DNA from 3 places in the Massilia sp. 2TAF26 genome. Region 3 is predicted to be linked to each of the others. Evidence: predicted binding sites of a transcription regulator. Region 3 holds the regulator's gene; each other region holds the start of a gene.
The links. Region 3 encodes LexA, which represses DNA repair genes until DNA is damaged. Its sites were predicted from a motif close to ACTGTATNNNNATACAGT; they were not measured.
Positions count from the first base shown of each region.

Region 1: AB4Z32_RS02060 (VRR-NUC domain-containing protein) is a predicted target of LexA. The motif match lies at 3,356-3,373, and genes of this name have one in related genera.
Region 2: recA (recombinase RecA) is a predicted target of LexA. The motif match lies at 1,683-1,700, and genes of this name have one in related genera.

Region 1 is NZ_JBFRFV010000001.1:430,488-435,093, reverse strand. Features, by position in the region: gene AB4Z32_RS02065 (ATP-dependent DNA helicase) at 1-1,690, opposite strand, end outside; gene AB4Z32_RS02060 (VRR-NUC domain-containing protein) at 1,687-3,345, opposite strand; gene AB4Z32_RS02055 (hypothetical protein) at 3,447-4,169, opposite strand; partial or broken gene AB4Z32_RS02050 (AAA family ATPase) at 4,229-4,606, shown strand, end outside.
Region 2 is NZ_JBFRFV010000031.1:26,130-30,735, forward strand. Features, by position in the region: gene AB4Z32_RS23390 (sensor histidine kinase) at 1-844, opposite strand, end outside; gene AB4Z32_RS23395 (response regulator) at 866-1,573, opposite strand; gene recA (recombinase RecA) at 1,764-2,846, shown strand; gene recX (recombination regulator RecX) at 2,864-3,322, shown strand; gene AB4Z32_RS23410 (DUF2889 domain-containing protein) at 3,612-4,169, shown strand; gene sucC (ADP-forming succinate--CoA ligase subunit beta) at 4,241-4,606, shown strand, end outside.
Region 3 is NZ_JBFRFV010000044.1:14,427-19,032, forward strand. Features, by position in the region: gene AB4Z32_RS26040 (cystathionine gamma-synthase family protein) at 1-652, shown strand, start outside; gene AB4Z32_RS26045 (tetratricopeptide repeat protein) at 735-1,538, shown strand; gene AB4Z32_RS26050 (tetratricopeptide repeat protein) at 1,559-2,368, shown strand; gene AB4Z32_RS26055 (tetratricopeptide repeat protein) at 2,443-3,207, shown strand; gene lexA (transcriptional repressor LexA) at 3,313-3,954, opposite strand; gene rpsF (30S ribosomal protein S6) at 4,238-4,606, shown strand, end outside.

The DNA.
Region 1 (4,606 bases), on a different contig from region 3:
CCTCGACCTTCAGCTGGCTGGCGACGAAGGGCGAGTCGACGTCGATCCAGGCCGTGTGCTCGGGCATGCCGAGCAGGTCGGCGAAATAATGCCAGGGACTCAGGGTGGCCGAGAACAGGGTGGTCGAATGGGCCAGTTCGAAGCGCGGCTTCAGGAAGGGCGCCGGCACCAGGTTGCGGATGGCGAGCACGGTGTCCCTTTGGTCCGCGCGCGTGAGGTCGAACATGGAGTGCTCGCCGAAGCTCTCGGCCAGGCGCAGGAACTGCAGGGCGTCGAAGTAGAACTCCTGCAGGGCCGGATCGAGCGCCGATCCCGCCATGTGTTCCGCGAGGTGCTCCGTGATTGCGCTGGTGGCGTTCTGCAGGCTGTCCAGCAGCTTCTGCGGGATGGCCTCCAATACCTGGTAGGGCAGGGGCGCGGACTTCCCCGCGTCAAGCCAGGCACGCCCGAGCTTTTCCAGCGGCTTCTGCACGCCGGCTGGGGCCACGGCACGGGCCGCGCGCAGGCTGCCGCGCGCCAGCGAGGCGCTGTACATGCCGCGCGCGCGCGAGACCAGGTTGTGGGCCTCGTCGGCCAGCACGCTGACCCGCCAGCCGCGTTCCAGCGCCAGCGCGTACAGCATGGCGCCGCCGTCGAACCAGTAGTTGTAGTCGCCGACGATCAGGTCGCTCCAGCGCGCCATCTCGCTGCCCAGGTAGTAGGGGCAGACATCGTGTTCGAGGCCGACGGTACGCAGGGCGTCGCGGTCCAGCAGCGGCGCGTCCAGGCATGCCGCGCGCGCGGCCGGCAGACGGTCGTAGAAGCCGCGCGCCAGCGGGCAGGATTCGCCGTGGCAGGCCTTGTCCGGATGCTCGCAGGCCTTGTCGCGCGCGGTCAGTTCCAGCACCCTCAAGGGCATCGTGGCGCCGGCTTTCAGCGTCGCCGCCGCATCCAGGGCAAGGCGGCGTCCCGGCGTCTTCGCGGCCAGGAACAGCAGCTTGTCGATGTTCTCCTTCGGCGCCGCCTTCAGGGCCGGGAACATGGTGCCGAGGGTCTTGCCGATGCCGGTCGGGGCCTGGGCCAGCAGGCAGCGCTTGGCGGCGTTGGCGCGGAACACGGCTTCGGCAAGCTGGCGCTGGCCCGGGCGGAAATCCGCGTGCGGAAAGCGCATGTTCGTGAGGGCCGCGTTGCGTCCTTCGCGGTGGCGCATCTCCTGTTCGGCCCAGGCGATGAAGCGGCCGCAATGGTCGTCGAAGATGGCTTTCAGCTCGGCGCGGGTGCGGGTCTCGCGCAGCACGGTCTCGTGCTGGTTGCCGATGTCGAAGTAGACCAGGGCCAGGTTCACCGCCTCAATGTCGAGCTGTTCGCACATCAGGTGGCCGTAGATGCGCAGCTGGGCCCAGTGCAGGTGGCGGTGGTTGTCGGGGATGCTGTCGAAGCGGCCGCGGAAGGTCTTCACCTCCTCGATCAGGTTCTGGTCGGTGTCGTAGCCGTCGGCGCGGCCGCGCACGTGCAGCAGGCCGTAGTCGCCCGCCAAGCCGACTTCGGCGCGGTAATGCTCGCCGCGCCGCGACGCCACCACGGCGTGGCCGGCGATGCCTTCGAGGGCGGTCGGCGAGGGCGTGAAGCGCAGGTCGAGGTCGCCCTGCTTGGCGGTGAACTCGCACAGCGCCCGCACCGCCACCGTGTATCCTTTCGCGGCAGCGGTCAAGCCGCCTCCTGCCACTGCAGGTAGCACACCGTGACCGGCATGCCGTGCTCGGCGCAGAAGTCGATCCAGCGCAGCTGGTTGTCCTGCAGGCGGTCGCCGGGACCCTTCACTTCGATCATGTCGTAGCGGCCTTCGCCCGGCCAGAACTGGATCAGGTCGGGGAAGCCGGTGCGGTTGTCCTTCACGTCCTGCAGGATGCGGCGGAACCACAGCTTCAGGTGGGCGGCCGGGATGCAGCGCAGCGCCAGTTCGATGATCTCGCGGTCGAGCCAGTCCCAGGCCACGAAGGGCGACTGGATGCCGGCCTTGTCTTCCCAGGTGGCGAGGATGGCGTCGACGTGGCTGCCGTCGTCCAGGCGCGCCAGGCAGGCCTCGAACTCGCGCGCGCGGCGCTGGTGGAAGTCGGGGCTGTACAGGTCGGCCGGACCGCGGTGGAAGGGGTGGAAGAAGGCGCCGGGAATCGCCGCGAACACCGCCGGCCAGCACAAGAGGCCGAACAGGGTATTCGCCAGCGTGTTCTCGACGTAGTAGACCGGCGCTTCGTCGCGGTGCAGGTGGCCCAGCACCACGCCCTCGACCCGCCATTCTCCACTCGGGACGGGCAGGTTCAGGTCCAGCCGCGCGGCCTTGCTGGTGCGCCGCGCCTTCGGCGTGACGTGGCCTAGCTTGCGCGCCAGGCGCGGGCCGATGCGCAGCAGGTGCTGGCGCTCGGCTTCGTTTTCCGGCGCCTCGTTCGCCTGGCAGAACAGGGCATAAGCCTGGTCGAACTTCTCGTCCTTCTCCAGCACGCGCATGGCGCGCGAGCGGGCGCCGGGGAAGCGGCAGCCGGCATAGACGGCGTGGGCGGCCTCCCAATCCTTGTCCTTCTCGAGCTGCTGGCCGAGGCGGTACAAGAGTTTTTCGCGGCGGCTGTCCAGCCAGTCGTTGCCGAAGCTGTGGCGTGGCACTTCCTGCACCAGCTCGCGCAATTCCGGGGAGCCCGGCTCCAGCGTCTCGAAGCGTTCGCGGCAGGCGTGCAGCTGCAGGTAATGTTCGATGTCCTGGCGCGAACGGAAGCCGCGCGAGGCTTCCGAAAATTCCACCTGCTCGTAGCGGAACAGGCCGAGGTCGGACAGCACGAACTCGGTCCAGTCCTGGTGCAGGTTGCCGAAGAAGAGCAGGCGCAGGCGGTCGCACAGCGCCTTCACGGCGATCGAAAACAGGGTGTCCTTCGAACCGGGATACCACTGCGAGAAGGGGCGCGCTTCGGCATGCCCGTCGCGCAGCGCTTCCAGCTGCTGGTCCTTGCGCGCCGCCTTCAGCGGCGCCGTCAAGCCGAAGGCCTCGACGATCTCGGGCTTGACCAGCAGTTCGAACAGCTCGGCGATGTCCAGCACCGGATCAAGGGCGATCCAGCCGGTCGGCAGCAGCGCCTCGGCGGCCGCGAGCGGGCAGCCGATCTCCGGATAGTTCATCTTCGAGGCACGGAACAGGCTGCCCTTGCGCATCACCATGCGCACGAACAGGGCCTGGGAAGGGCGGGGCAGCTGGGCGAAGGCCTGGATGAAGGCTTGCTCGCCGTCGTCGAGCAGATCGGCGTAGCGCTGGGCGATCCAGTCGAGGACGCGCTGGAAATTATCCAGATAATAAAACTCGTTTTCCAGAACCCTGTTCATGTCGCACCATACTGTGGCTTTGTACAGTATAGCGACGCGGCATGACTTTACCCAGCCATTGTGTGGCTTTTTTACCGCGGCGTGCTCTTTTGCCAAGCTTGCTAAGGCTTGCTGGCGGCGTCCTCTGCTTCCTGGCGCTTGCTGGCGTGCTGGATGATGGCCGAGATCAGGGCGACGTCGGTATCGACCGCGTCCTGGGCCGGTTTGGCGGACGGCGCCTGGCGGCCGCGGCGCGTTTCGGCGTGGGCAGGCGCCCTGGCCGCCACGGTCCGCGGCGCCGGTTTGGCAGCGGCGTGGGCGGCCAGGCGTGGCGGATCGCGCTGGGCGTCGCGCGGGGCGATGCGTCCCGCGTGCTGCTGCGGCGGCAGCGTATGTACCGGGGCCGGCGCCGGCGCGTCGGTCACGGGCGCGGGGGCGACCTCGACGACGGTCGCGCCGCCGGCCGGCAGGGTCTCCGCCAAGGGTTCGGCGGCGCCTGTCCTTCCGGGCGCTGGGAGCGCCGGGGCAGGCGGCGCGGCGACGGCGGCGGCCGACTTGCCCTCCGCGCCGGCACCGGCCAGCGCGGCAGCGGTCGGGGAGGGCGCGCCGCCATCCCCCGCCAGCCAGGCCAGCGTGCCGACCAGGCCGACCACCAGCACGCCGGCGGTCCCGTACCAGAACAGGGCCGGCATGCGCCGCAGGCAGCGCAGCATGCGCTGCGGCAGTCCGGCTGACTCGTGGCGGTCGAGCATGGCGAGAATATTGATCTCGTTCGCCGAGCGCCGCGTCGAGGACATCAGGTTCGGACGCCGCGAGCCGGATTGATCTTCATCTGTAGGGCGCACCGTGTACCTCCTAAGATTGGACACCAATGCCAATTAGAAACAAACCGGAGAAGCGGATGCTGATCTTCCAGGTCTTCGACAAGGGCGTGCTGGACGATGCCGAAGGCCGCCAGATCGACTTCCGCAACACCATCATCATCCTGACCTCGAACGCGGCCTCCCCGCAGATCATGCAGGCCTGCCTGAACAAGCCGGCGGCCGAGCGCCCGACGCCGGAGCAGTTGTCGGAACTGATCCGGCCCGGCCTGATGAAGCACTTCAAGCCGGCCTTCCTCGGGCGCCTGACGGTGGTGCCGTTCTATCCGATCGACGACGAGGTCCTGGCCAACATCATCCGCCTCAAGCTGGAGCGCATCAAGGCGCGGGTGGCCGCCAACCACAACGCCAGCTTCCAGTACGACGAGGCGCTGGTGGCCGCCGTGCTGGCGCGCTGCACC
Region 2 (4,606 bases), on a different contig from region 3:
CGATGGTGTGCGCCAGGCGCGCCAGCATGTCGTTCAGCGAACCCACCAGCGGCGAGATCTCTTCCGGCACCTGGCGCGAATCGATCGGCGACAGGTCGTCCGGTGGCCGCGCGCGAATCCGTTCCTGCAGCTGGGCCAGCGGCGACAGGCCGCGCGACAGCGCGAACCAGACCAGGGCCAGGATCACCGGCAGGATGATGAACTGCGGCAGGATCACGCCCTTGATGATCTCGTTGGCGAGCTGGGCGCGCTTTTCCAGGGTTTCCGCCACCTGCACCAGGGCCAGGCGCGGTTCGCCGCTGACGCCCGTTCCCGGGTCGGGCAGGGGCTGCAGGTTGACCCAGGCATAGGCGACCCGCACCGGGGTGCCGTGCAGGCTCTCGTTGCGGAAGTGAACGCGGCCGCTGCGTTCGGCGTCATCCAGCGGCGGCAGCGGCAATTCGCGGTCGCCGTCGACGGCTTCGTTGCGCGGTCCCGTGATCTGGAAGTAGACGCTGTCGACGTCGTCGGCACGCAGGAAGTCGCGCGCGCTGCCGGGCAGGAGCGCCACCACCTTGCCGTTTACTTCCTTGACCTGCTGGGCCAGCACGGTGACGCTGTCTTCGAGCGCATGGTCGAAGGGCTGGTTGGCGATCGATTTCGCGACCAGGTAGGTGATGGCGATGCTCATCGGCCACAGCAACAGCAGCGGGGCCAGCATCCAGTCGAGGATCTCGCCGAACAGCGAATGCTGCATGCTCTCCTCGGGCTCGGGCCGCGGAGGAACATACACGGGATCGAAGGTCGAACCGGGGCCGGATTCGGGCGCGATGATGCCGGCGCCGCGCCGCTTGAGGGACCTCATGTGCCGGCCTTGCCCGCCGCCTTACTTGCCGCTGCCGGCGGCCTGCGCCTTGCGTGCGCTGTCGGAATAGCGCTCCAGGCAGTAGCCCAGGCCGCGCACGGTGGCGATGCGGATGCCGCCGGTCTCGATCTTCTTGCGCAGGCGGTGCACGTAGACTTCGATGGCGTTGTTCGACACTTCCTCGCCCCATTCGCACAGGTGGTCGACCAGCTGTTCCTTGGACACCAGGCGGCCGGTGCGCGCCAGCAGGATCTCGAGCAGGCCCAGCTCGCGCGCCGACAGGTCCAGCATCTGGTCGTCGATGTAGGCGCTGCGCCCGACCTGGTCGTACACCAGCGGGCCGTGGCGGATCACGGTCGAGCCGCCGCCCTGGCCGCGCCGGGTCAGGGCGCGCACCCGCGCCTCCAGCTCGGAGAGGGCGAAGGGCTTGGCCATGTAGTCGTCGGCGCCGGCGTCGAGGCCACCCACGCGCTGCTCGATCGAGTCGGCGGCGGTGAGGATCAGCACCGGCAGCAGCGAACCGCGCGCGCGCAGGCGTCGCAGCACGTCGAGCCCGGACAGCTTCGGCAGGCCGAGATCGAGGATCAGCAGGTCGAATTCCTGGGTCGACAGTGCGGTGTCGGCATCCTGGCCGTTCTTCACGCAGTCGATCGCGTAGCCGGACTGGCGCAGGGAGCGCGTCAGGCCATCGGCAAGTACGCTATCATCCTCCGCTAGTAAAATACGCATGATCTCCCCCTGGTTTTGTCGTTTGAGCCTAGCTTACCCGCATATTGTGTTTGATATCTCGCAACATGTCGAATTGATCAAATGGCGGTAAATATCGCTTGCCAAAACCACTGGGATTTTATACAGTACTTCCTATTGATATCGCGCGAGCGGTCCCTATCTTGGTTCACTCTAGGACTGAAAGTAAATCATGGACGATAAAAAATCCGCAGTAAACGCAGCAGAGAAGGGCAAGGCGCTGGCAGCAGCCCTCGCGCAGATCGAAAAGCAATTCGGCAAGGGCTCGGTCATGCGCATGGACACCAATGCGCCGGTCGAGGAAGTACAAACCGTGTCCACCGGCTCGCTGGGCCTGGACATCGCACTGGGCGTCGGTGGCCTGCCGCGCGGCCGTATCGTCGAGATCTACGGTCCGGAGTCGTCGGGTAAAACCACGCTGACCCTGCAAACCATTGCCCAGATGCAGAAAATGGGCGGCACCTGCGCCTTCATCGACGCCGAGCACGCGCTGGACGTCACCTATGCGCAGAAGCTGGGCATCAAGCTGGACGAACTGCTGATCTCGCAGCCGGACACCGGCGAGCAGGCGCTTGAAATCACCGATGCGCTGGTGCGTTCGGGCAGCGTCGACATGGTGGTCATCGACTCGGTGGCGGCACTGACCCCGCGCGCCGAGATCGAAGGCGACATGGGTGATTCGCTGCCGGGCCTGCAAGCCCGTCTAATGTCGCAGGCGCTGCGCAAGCTGACCGCGTCGATCAACCGTACGAACACCCTGGTGATCTTCATTAACCAGATCCGTATGAAGATCGGCGTCATGTTCGGCAGCCCGGAAACCACGACCGGCGGTAACGCGTTGAAGTTCTACGCCTCCGTGCGTCTGGACATCCGCCGTACCGGTTCGATCAAGGCCGGCGACGAGGTGATCGGTAACGAAACCAAGGTCAAGGTCGTCAAGAACAAGATCGCTCCTCCGTTCAAGGAAGCCCACTTCGACATCCTGTATGGCGAAGGCACTTCCCGCGAAGGCGAGATCATCGACTTGGGCGTGGATAACAAGATCGTCGAGAAGTCGGGCTCCTGGTACAGCTACGGTGGCGAACGCATCGGTCAAGGTAAAGACAATGCGCGTATCTACCTGCGCGAGCGCCCGGCCCTGGCCCGCGAGATCGAAAACAAGGTCCGCGCCGCCCTGGGCGTGCGCGAACTGGCGCCGGTCGCTGCCGGTGACGGCGCCGGTGCGGCCGAGCTGACCGCTGTCGGCGAAGAGTAATCTTCGATAGCGTCTCAGTGAAACAGGTCCTGAGTCTCAAGGCTCGTGCGTTGAAGTATCTGTCGACGCGCGAGCACAGCCGGATCGAGCTGGGGCGCAAGCTGTCTCGCTATGCCGAGGAGGGGGACGACGTCGAAGCCCTCCTCGATTTCCTCGAAAAGAACAACTGGCTGTCGCAGGAAAGGTTCGCCGAGTCTCTGGTGCACCGCCGTGCCGGCCGCTACGGCAACAGCCGCGTGCTGGCGGAACTCCAGCAGCACGGCGTGAAGGGCGAAGAACTCGACGAGCTCAAGTCCGGCTTGAAGGAAACCGAAATTGCCCGCGCCCGCGAAGTGTGGCGCCGCAAGTTCAACCGGGTGCCGCAGGATGCCGAAGATCGTAGTAAACAGATGCGCTTCCTCATGGCGCGTGGTTTTTCGCAGAGCGCGATCCGCAGCGCAATGCAGGGACGAGACGAGGACGACGAGGAATCGTGACCCTCGGTTTGGCCCGACGCCTCAACGCTGAGGCGCAAGCGCACAGCGCCACCCGCCGACGTGCCGCCCGCGGCACCTCCTCAACGGCGGATTGACGCTGTGCGCTTGCACTTCTGTGTTGTCAAACTGCCTGTCAAAATGGCAGCCGGGTGCATCCGCTGGCGCCCTGTGCTAAACTTTCATGGTTTAAGCAGCGCCGCAAGAGCGGTTGTTGCCGTAGAAGCTGCGGCAACGTGCATCAGGCACAACGGCTGCATACTTTTTTCGCCGCATTCCGGCATTGGTGTTTATGCCCCTGTCATCCCCCGCACCGCGTAAGCTAAGGCACACGCGCGCCATCACCGTTGAAGCGTTCGCGCGCGACGATGGGCTGTGGGACCTCGACGCCTGCATCCGCGACATCAAGACCCACGATATCGACCTGCCTTCCGGCCCCCGCCCGGGAGGCGTGCCTGTGCACGATCTGAGGCTGCGCGTGACCATCGACCACGAGATGGTCATCACGGACGCCGAAGCTTCGTCAGATGCCGTACCCTATCCCGGTTATTGCGACACCATCGCTCCCGCCTACAAGAAATTGATTGGCTTGTCGCTGCTGAAACATTTCCGGCTGCACCTGAAAGACCGCCTGTCCGGCGTCCTCGGATGCACCCATTTGACCGAACTGGCACAGGTCCTGCCCACTGCGGCAATCCAGGCCTTTGCCGACGACGCCATGGAAAACCGCGAAGCCGCGCAATCGGCCGAGCGTCCTTATGAACTCGACCGCTGTCATGCGCTGCGCACCGACGGTCCCGCCGTCGCCAAGTACTACCCGCGCTGGGCCTTGAAGGTGGTGTCGGGGTAGTATTCCGGTTTTTGTAGCCTCTATTTATTCAACCGCATTTCTAAATCAGTAACAGAAGAAGGGAAGCCAGCATGAAAATCCATGAGTATCAGGGCAAAGAGATCCTCCGAAAATTCGGAGTGACCGTTCCGCGCGGCATTCCGTGCATGTCGGTGGACGAAGCCGTCAAGGCAGCTGAAGAGCTGGGCGGCCCGGTCTGGGTAGTCAAGGCGCAGATCCATGCTGGCGGCCGCGGCAAGGGCGGCGGCGTCAAGGTCGCCAAGTCGATCGACCAGGTCCGTGAATACGCGAACCAGATCATGGGCATGCAGCTGGTGACCCACCAGACCGGCCCGGAAGGCCAGAAAGTCCGCCGCCTGCTGATCGAAGAAGGCGCCGACATCAAGCAGGAACTGTACGTCTCGCTGGTTACCGACCGCGTCACCCAGAAGATCGTC
Region 3 (4,606 bases):
GGTCGGCGCCGGCCTGGTGGTCAATTCGCTGACCAAGTCGATCGGCGGCCACGGCATGGCGCTGGGCGGCGCCCTGACGGACACCGGCCTGTACGACTGGAGCGCCTATCCGAACATCGCGCCGAACTTCCGCAAGCAGCCGGCCAAGGCCCAGGGTATGGCCCAGCTGCGCGCCAAATCGCTGCGCGACTTCGGCGCCTCGCTGGCGCCGGAGGCCGCCCACCACATCGCCGTCGGCGCCGAGACCCTGGCCCTGCGCATGGACCGCACCTGCGCCAACGCGCTGGCGCTGGCGAAGATGCTGGAAGTCGACCAGCGCGTCGCCGCCGTCCACTACCCGGGCCTGCCTTCGCACCCGCAGCACGGCATCGCTACCAGCCTGTTCCGTGCCTACGGCTCGCTGTTTAGCTTCGAGCTGAAGGAGGGCATCGACTGCTTCGACTACCTGAACCGCCTGCAGATCGCGATCCCGGCCAGCAACCTGGGCGACACCCGCACCCTGGTGATCCCGGTCGCGCACACGATCTTCTTCGAGATGGGGCCGGAGCGCCGCGCCAGCATGGGCATCGCCGAATCCCTGATCCGGGTGTCGGTGGGCATCGAGGATACGGCGGACCTGCTGGCCGACTTCGGCAACGCGCTGGCCGACTGAACACGGCGTTTTATCCATAGCGAATTGTCATAAAACAAAGGCAAGTCTATGATCGCTCTCACCAATCATGTGGAGAGAGACGATGAAACGACTTGCATTTGCGGTGCTGATGCTGGCCGCCGGGATGGCCTGGGCCGGCGATCTCGGCGATGCCGAAAAAGCCTTGCGCGCCAAGGAATACGGCAAGGCCTTGCCGATCTACACGAAGCTGGCGAACGCCGGCAATGCCGAAGCGCAGTTCCGCCTGGGCGAAATGTACTGGTATGGCGACGGCACCGCGGTCGACATGGGCAAGTCGCAGGCCTGGCTGCAGAAGGCCGCAGCGTCCGGCCATGGCGGCGCGAAGGAGTCGCTGGCGGTCCTCAAGGAGCGCGAACAGCGTGCCGGCGACCTGGCTTACTGGACCGGCTACAAGGGCGATGACCTGGTGACGGGCAAGTACGCCTGCCCGATGCCGAAGATCCCGCAGGTGTCGAAGACCAATGAGGACATCAACCGGGTCAGCACCGCGATCGCGCAATGGGAAACCTGCTACAACGACTTCGTGGCCGGCGTGAACCAGGCGCCGCCGGGCGTCAAGCGCATCCCGGCCGACATCCTCAAGCTGATGAGCCCGCACGAAGCCGAGCAGGCCGCCTCCCGCATCGATGACGTCACGGTGGCCGTGATCAGCCGCCGCCAGGCCGAGGCGCTGAATTTCACCTCGGAGCGCGACGCCTGGTACACGGCAACCCAGTCCTTCGTGGCGGAATCGAATGCCAAGAGCGAGGCGAACAAGCGCCAGCTCGACGTCGAGAACCGGCGCGCGGCCGATGCCAGCAACGAATACAACCGCAGGGTCACGCAGGGCGCCACCTTTGCCCAGCCCGCGTCGACCGGCAAATAAGGCTTGTATCGGGAGCGACGATGAAACGACTTGCATTTGCGGTGCTGATGCTGGCCGCCGGGATGGCGCGGGCCGACGATCTGGGCGATGCCGAAAAGTCCTTGCGCGCGAAGGAATACGACAAGGCCTTGCCGATCTTGACGAAGCTGGCGAACGCCGGCAATGCCGAGGCGCAGTTCCGCCTGGGCGAGATGTACTGGCATGGCAACGGCACCGCGCCCGACCTGGGCAAGTCGCAGGCCTGGCTGCAGAAGGCCGCCACCGGCGGGCATGGCGGCGCGAAGGAGACCTTGGCGATCCTGAAGCAGCGCGAGGAGCGCGCCGCCGACCTGGCTTACTGGACCGGCGGCTACAAGGGCGAGGAGCTGGTATCGGGCAAGTTTGCCTGCCCGATACCGAAGCTTCCGGTGGTCTCCAGGACCAATGAGGAAATTAACCGCATCCAGGCCGAGATCGCCCAGTGGGAAACCTGCCACAACGATTTCGTCGCCAACGTGAAGCAGGCGCCGCAAGGCAGCAAACGTATCCCGCCCGACGTCTTCAAGTTGATGAGTCCGCGTGAGGCCGAGCAGGCGGCCGGCCGCGTCAACGATGCCCTGACGGGCGCCGCCATGCGCCGCCAGGCCGAGGCGCTGGCCTTTGCCGGCGACCGTGACGCCTGGTACGCGGCCACCGAAAAGTTTGTCAACGAGGCGAACGCCAGGACCGAGGACGACAAGCGCCGCCATAACGACGAGCAACAGCACGCACGGGAAGCCAATGATTCCTACCTGCGTAAAATGGGGGAGCAGGCGCCGCGTCCGCAGCGTTCGTGGGGCGGCAACAAGTAAGGATTGTTGAGCTGGCAGGGCTGTGGGGGTATGATAAATTTCTTTTTCACAGCCCTGCTTCACAGCTCTTTTCCATGAAGACTCTCCTGTTATGCGTCGCATTGCTGGCGGCCGGCTCCGTCCGTGCCGACGAGCTGGCCGATGCCGACGCCCTGTTCGCCAAGAAGGCTTATCCAGAAGCCCTGCAGAAGTACACCAGGCTGGCCAATGCCGGCAACGTCACGGCCCAGCAGCACCTGGGCGAAATGTATTTTTACGGCGAAGCCGGCGCCATCGACATGGACAAGGCCACCGCCTGGTTCCGCAAGGCGGCGGCCAAAGGCAATGCCGTCGCCATCGCCTCGCTCGAGATGATGAAGCAGCGCGAGGTCCGCCGCGCCGACATCGACTACTGGATGACGAAATACGACGGCTCGGATGTCCGTACCGACGAGTACCGCTGCCCGGCGCCGCGCTTCCCGGCGGTGTCGCGCCAGACCGAGGAGATCGACCGCTACAGCGCGAAGATGAAGACCTGGCAGGATTGCTACAACCGCTATGCCGAGCACCTGAATGCGGTCACCCCGCTGAGCAAGCGTATTCCCGAGGACATCCGTAAACTGATGACCAAGGCCGAATACGAGACGGCAAGCAAGCACCTGGACGCGGTGCAGGAGGGGCTGTCGGAAGACGCCAGGATCAGCGCCAAGATGGTCGTGGCCGACTTCACGGTCTGGCGCGACGCCACCGACGCCTATGTCAGCCAGCACAACGAGATCGTCAAGAGCGGGCCGACGCCCGAACGCGAGAAGGACCTGGAAGCGCGCAAGAACAACTATAACGGCGCAGGCACGAAGTAAGCCGTCCGCCGAATGAGAAACGCCCCGCAGGCGCAAGCCGGGCGGGGCGTTTATTTTGCCAAGTGGCAAAAATTAGTGCCGGCTCGGTGCCGGCTTAGTGCCAGCTCAGTGCCAAGAGCGCAGCAGGCCGACGGCCAGGCCTTCGAGCGCGAACTCGTCGGTGTGCGGATCGACCGTGATGACGGAGAAGTCCGGGTTTTCCGGCAGCAGTTCGATGGTGCCGCCGCTCTTGCGGTAGCGCTTGACGGTGACTTCGTCGCCGATGCGGGCGACCACGATCTGGCCGTTCTTTGCCGAATCCACTTTCTTGACGGCCAGGAAGTCGCCGTCGCAGATGCCGGCGTCGCGCATCGACCAGCCCTTGACCTTCAGCAGGAAGTCGGGCTTGCTCGAAAACATGGCCGGGTCGACCGAGTAGGTGGCCTCGACGTGTTCCTGGGCCAGGATCGGCGAACCGGCGGCGACGCGGCCGACCAGCGGCAGCGACATCAGCAGGGCGGCCGGGACTGCCGGTGCCGGAGCGGGTTCGGCTGCGGCGCCGACCAGGCGGATGCCACGCGAGGTGCCGGGGGAGATTTCGATCGCGCCCTTGCGGGCCAGGGCCTGCAGGTGTTCCTCGGCCGCATTGGCCGAGCGGAAGCCCAGCTCCTGCGCGATTTCGGCGCGGGTCGGCGGGAAACCGGTGTTGTCGATCGCTTCCTTGATCAGGTTGAGGATCTGTTCTTGCCGTGCGGTGAGCTTGAGCATGTCAAAGATTAATTCGTAGGTGAGCGGTAGTGCGGGGCGAACCCGATACCCTGTATTTTTGTACAGTATTGCGCCGGGCGCAAGGGGAATCCGTGCGATTTGCCGGTTTTTTTTGCCTGCCGGGCACAGCCGATGCTCGGTAGGCAAGCCGGGCCGCCAACGCGGCCTCGAAATGGCGATTGAGCTCTTGACGTTTTTGCGGTTATAATGTCGGGCTTTCCCTTCCCACACTCGTCTTGACGCCGAGGTGGGCATTTGTTTAAACGTCCTTAAGGAGTGTTGCATGCGTCATTATGAAATCGTGTTTATCGTCCACCCGGACCAGAGCGAGCAGGTTCCGGCGATGATCGAGCGCTACAAGACCACGGTCACCTCGCGCGGCGGTAACATCCACCGCGTCGAAGACTGGGGCCGCCGTCAAATGGCTTACCAGATCCAGAAGCTGCCGAAGGCACACTACATCTGCATGAACATCGAGTGCGACAACGAGACCCTGGTCGAGCTGGAAACCGCATTCAAATTCAATGATGCCGTGCTGCGTCACCTGACCGTCAAGATGAAGAAGGCCGAAACCGCGCCGTCGCCGATGATGAAATCGGTGCAGCGCGAAGACGCAGCCAAGAGCCATCGCGCCGAGCAGGCAGCTGCTCCG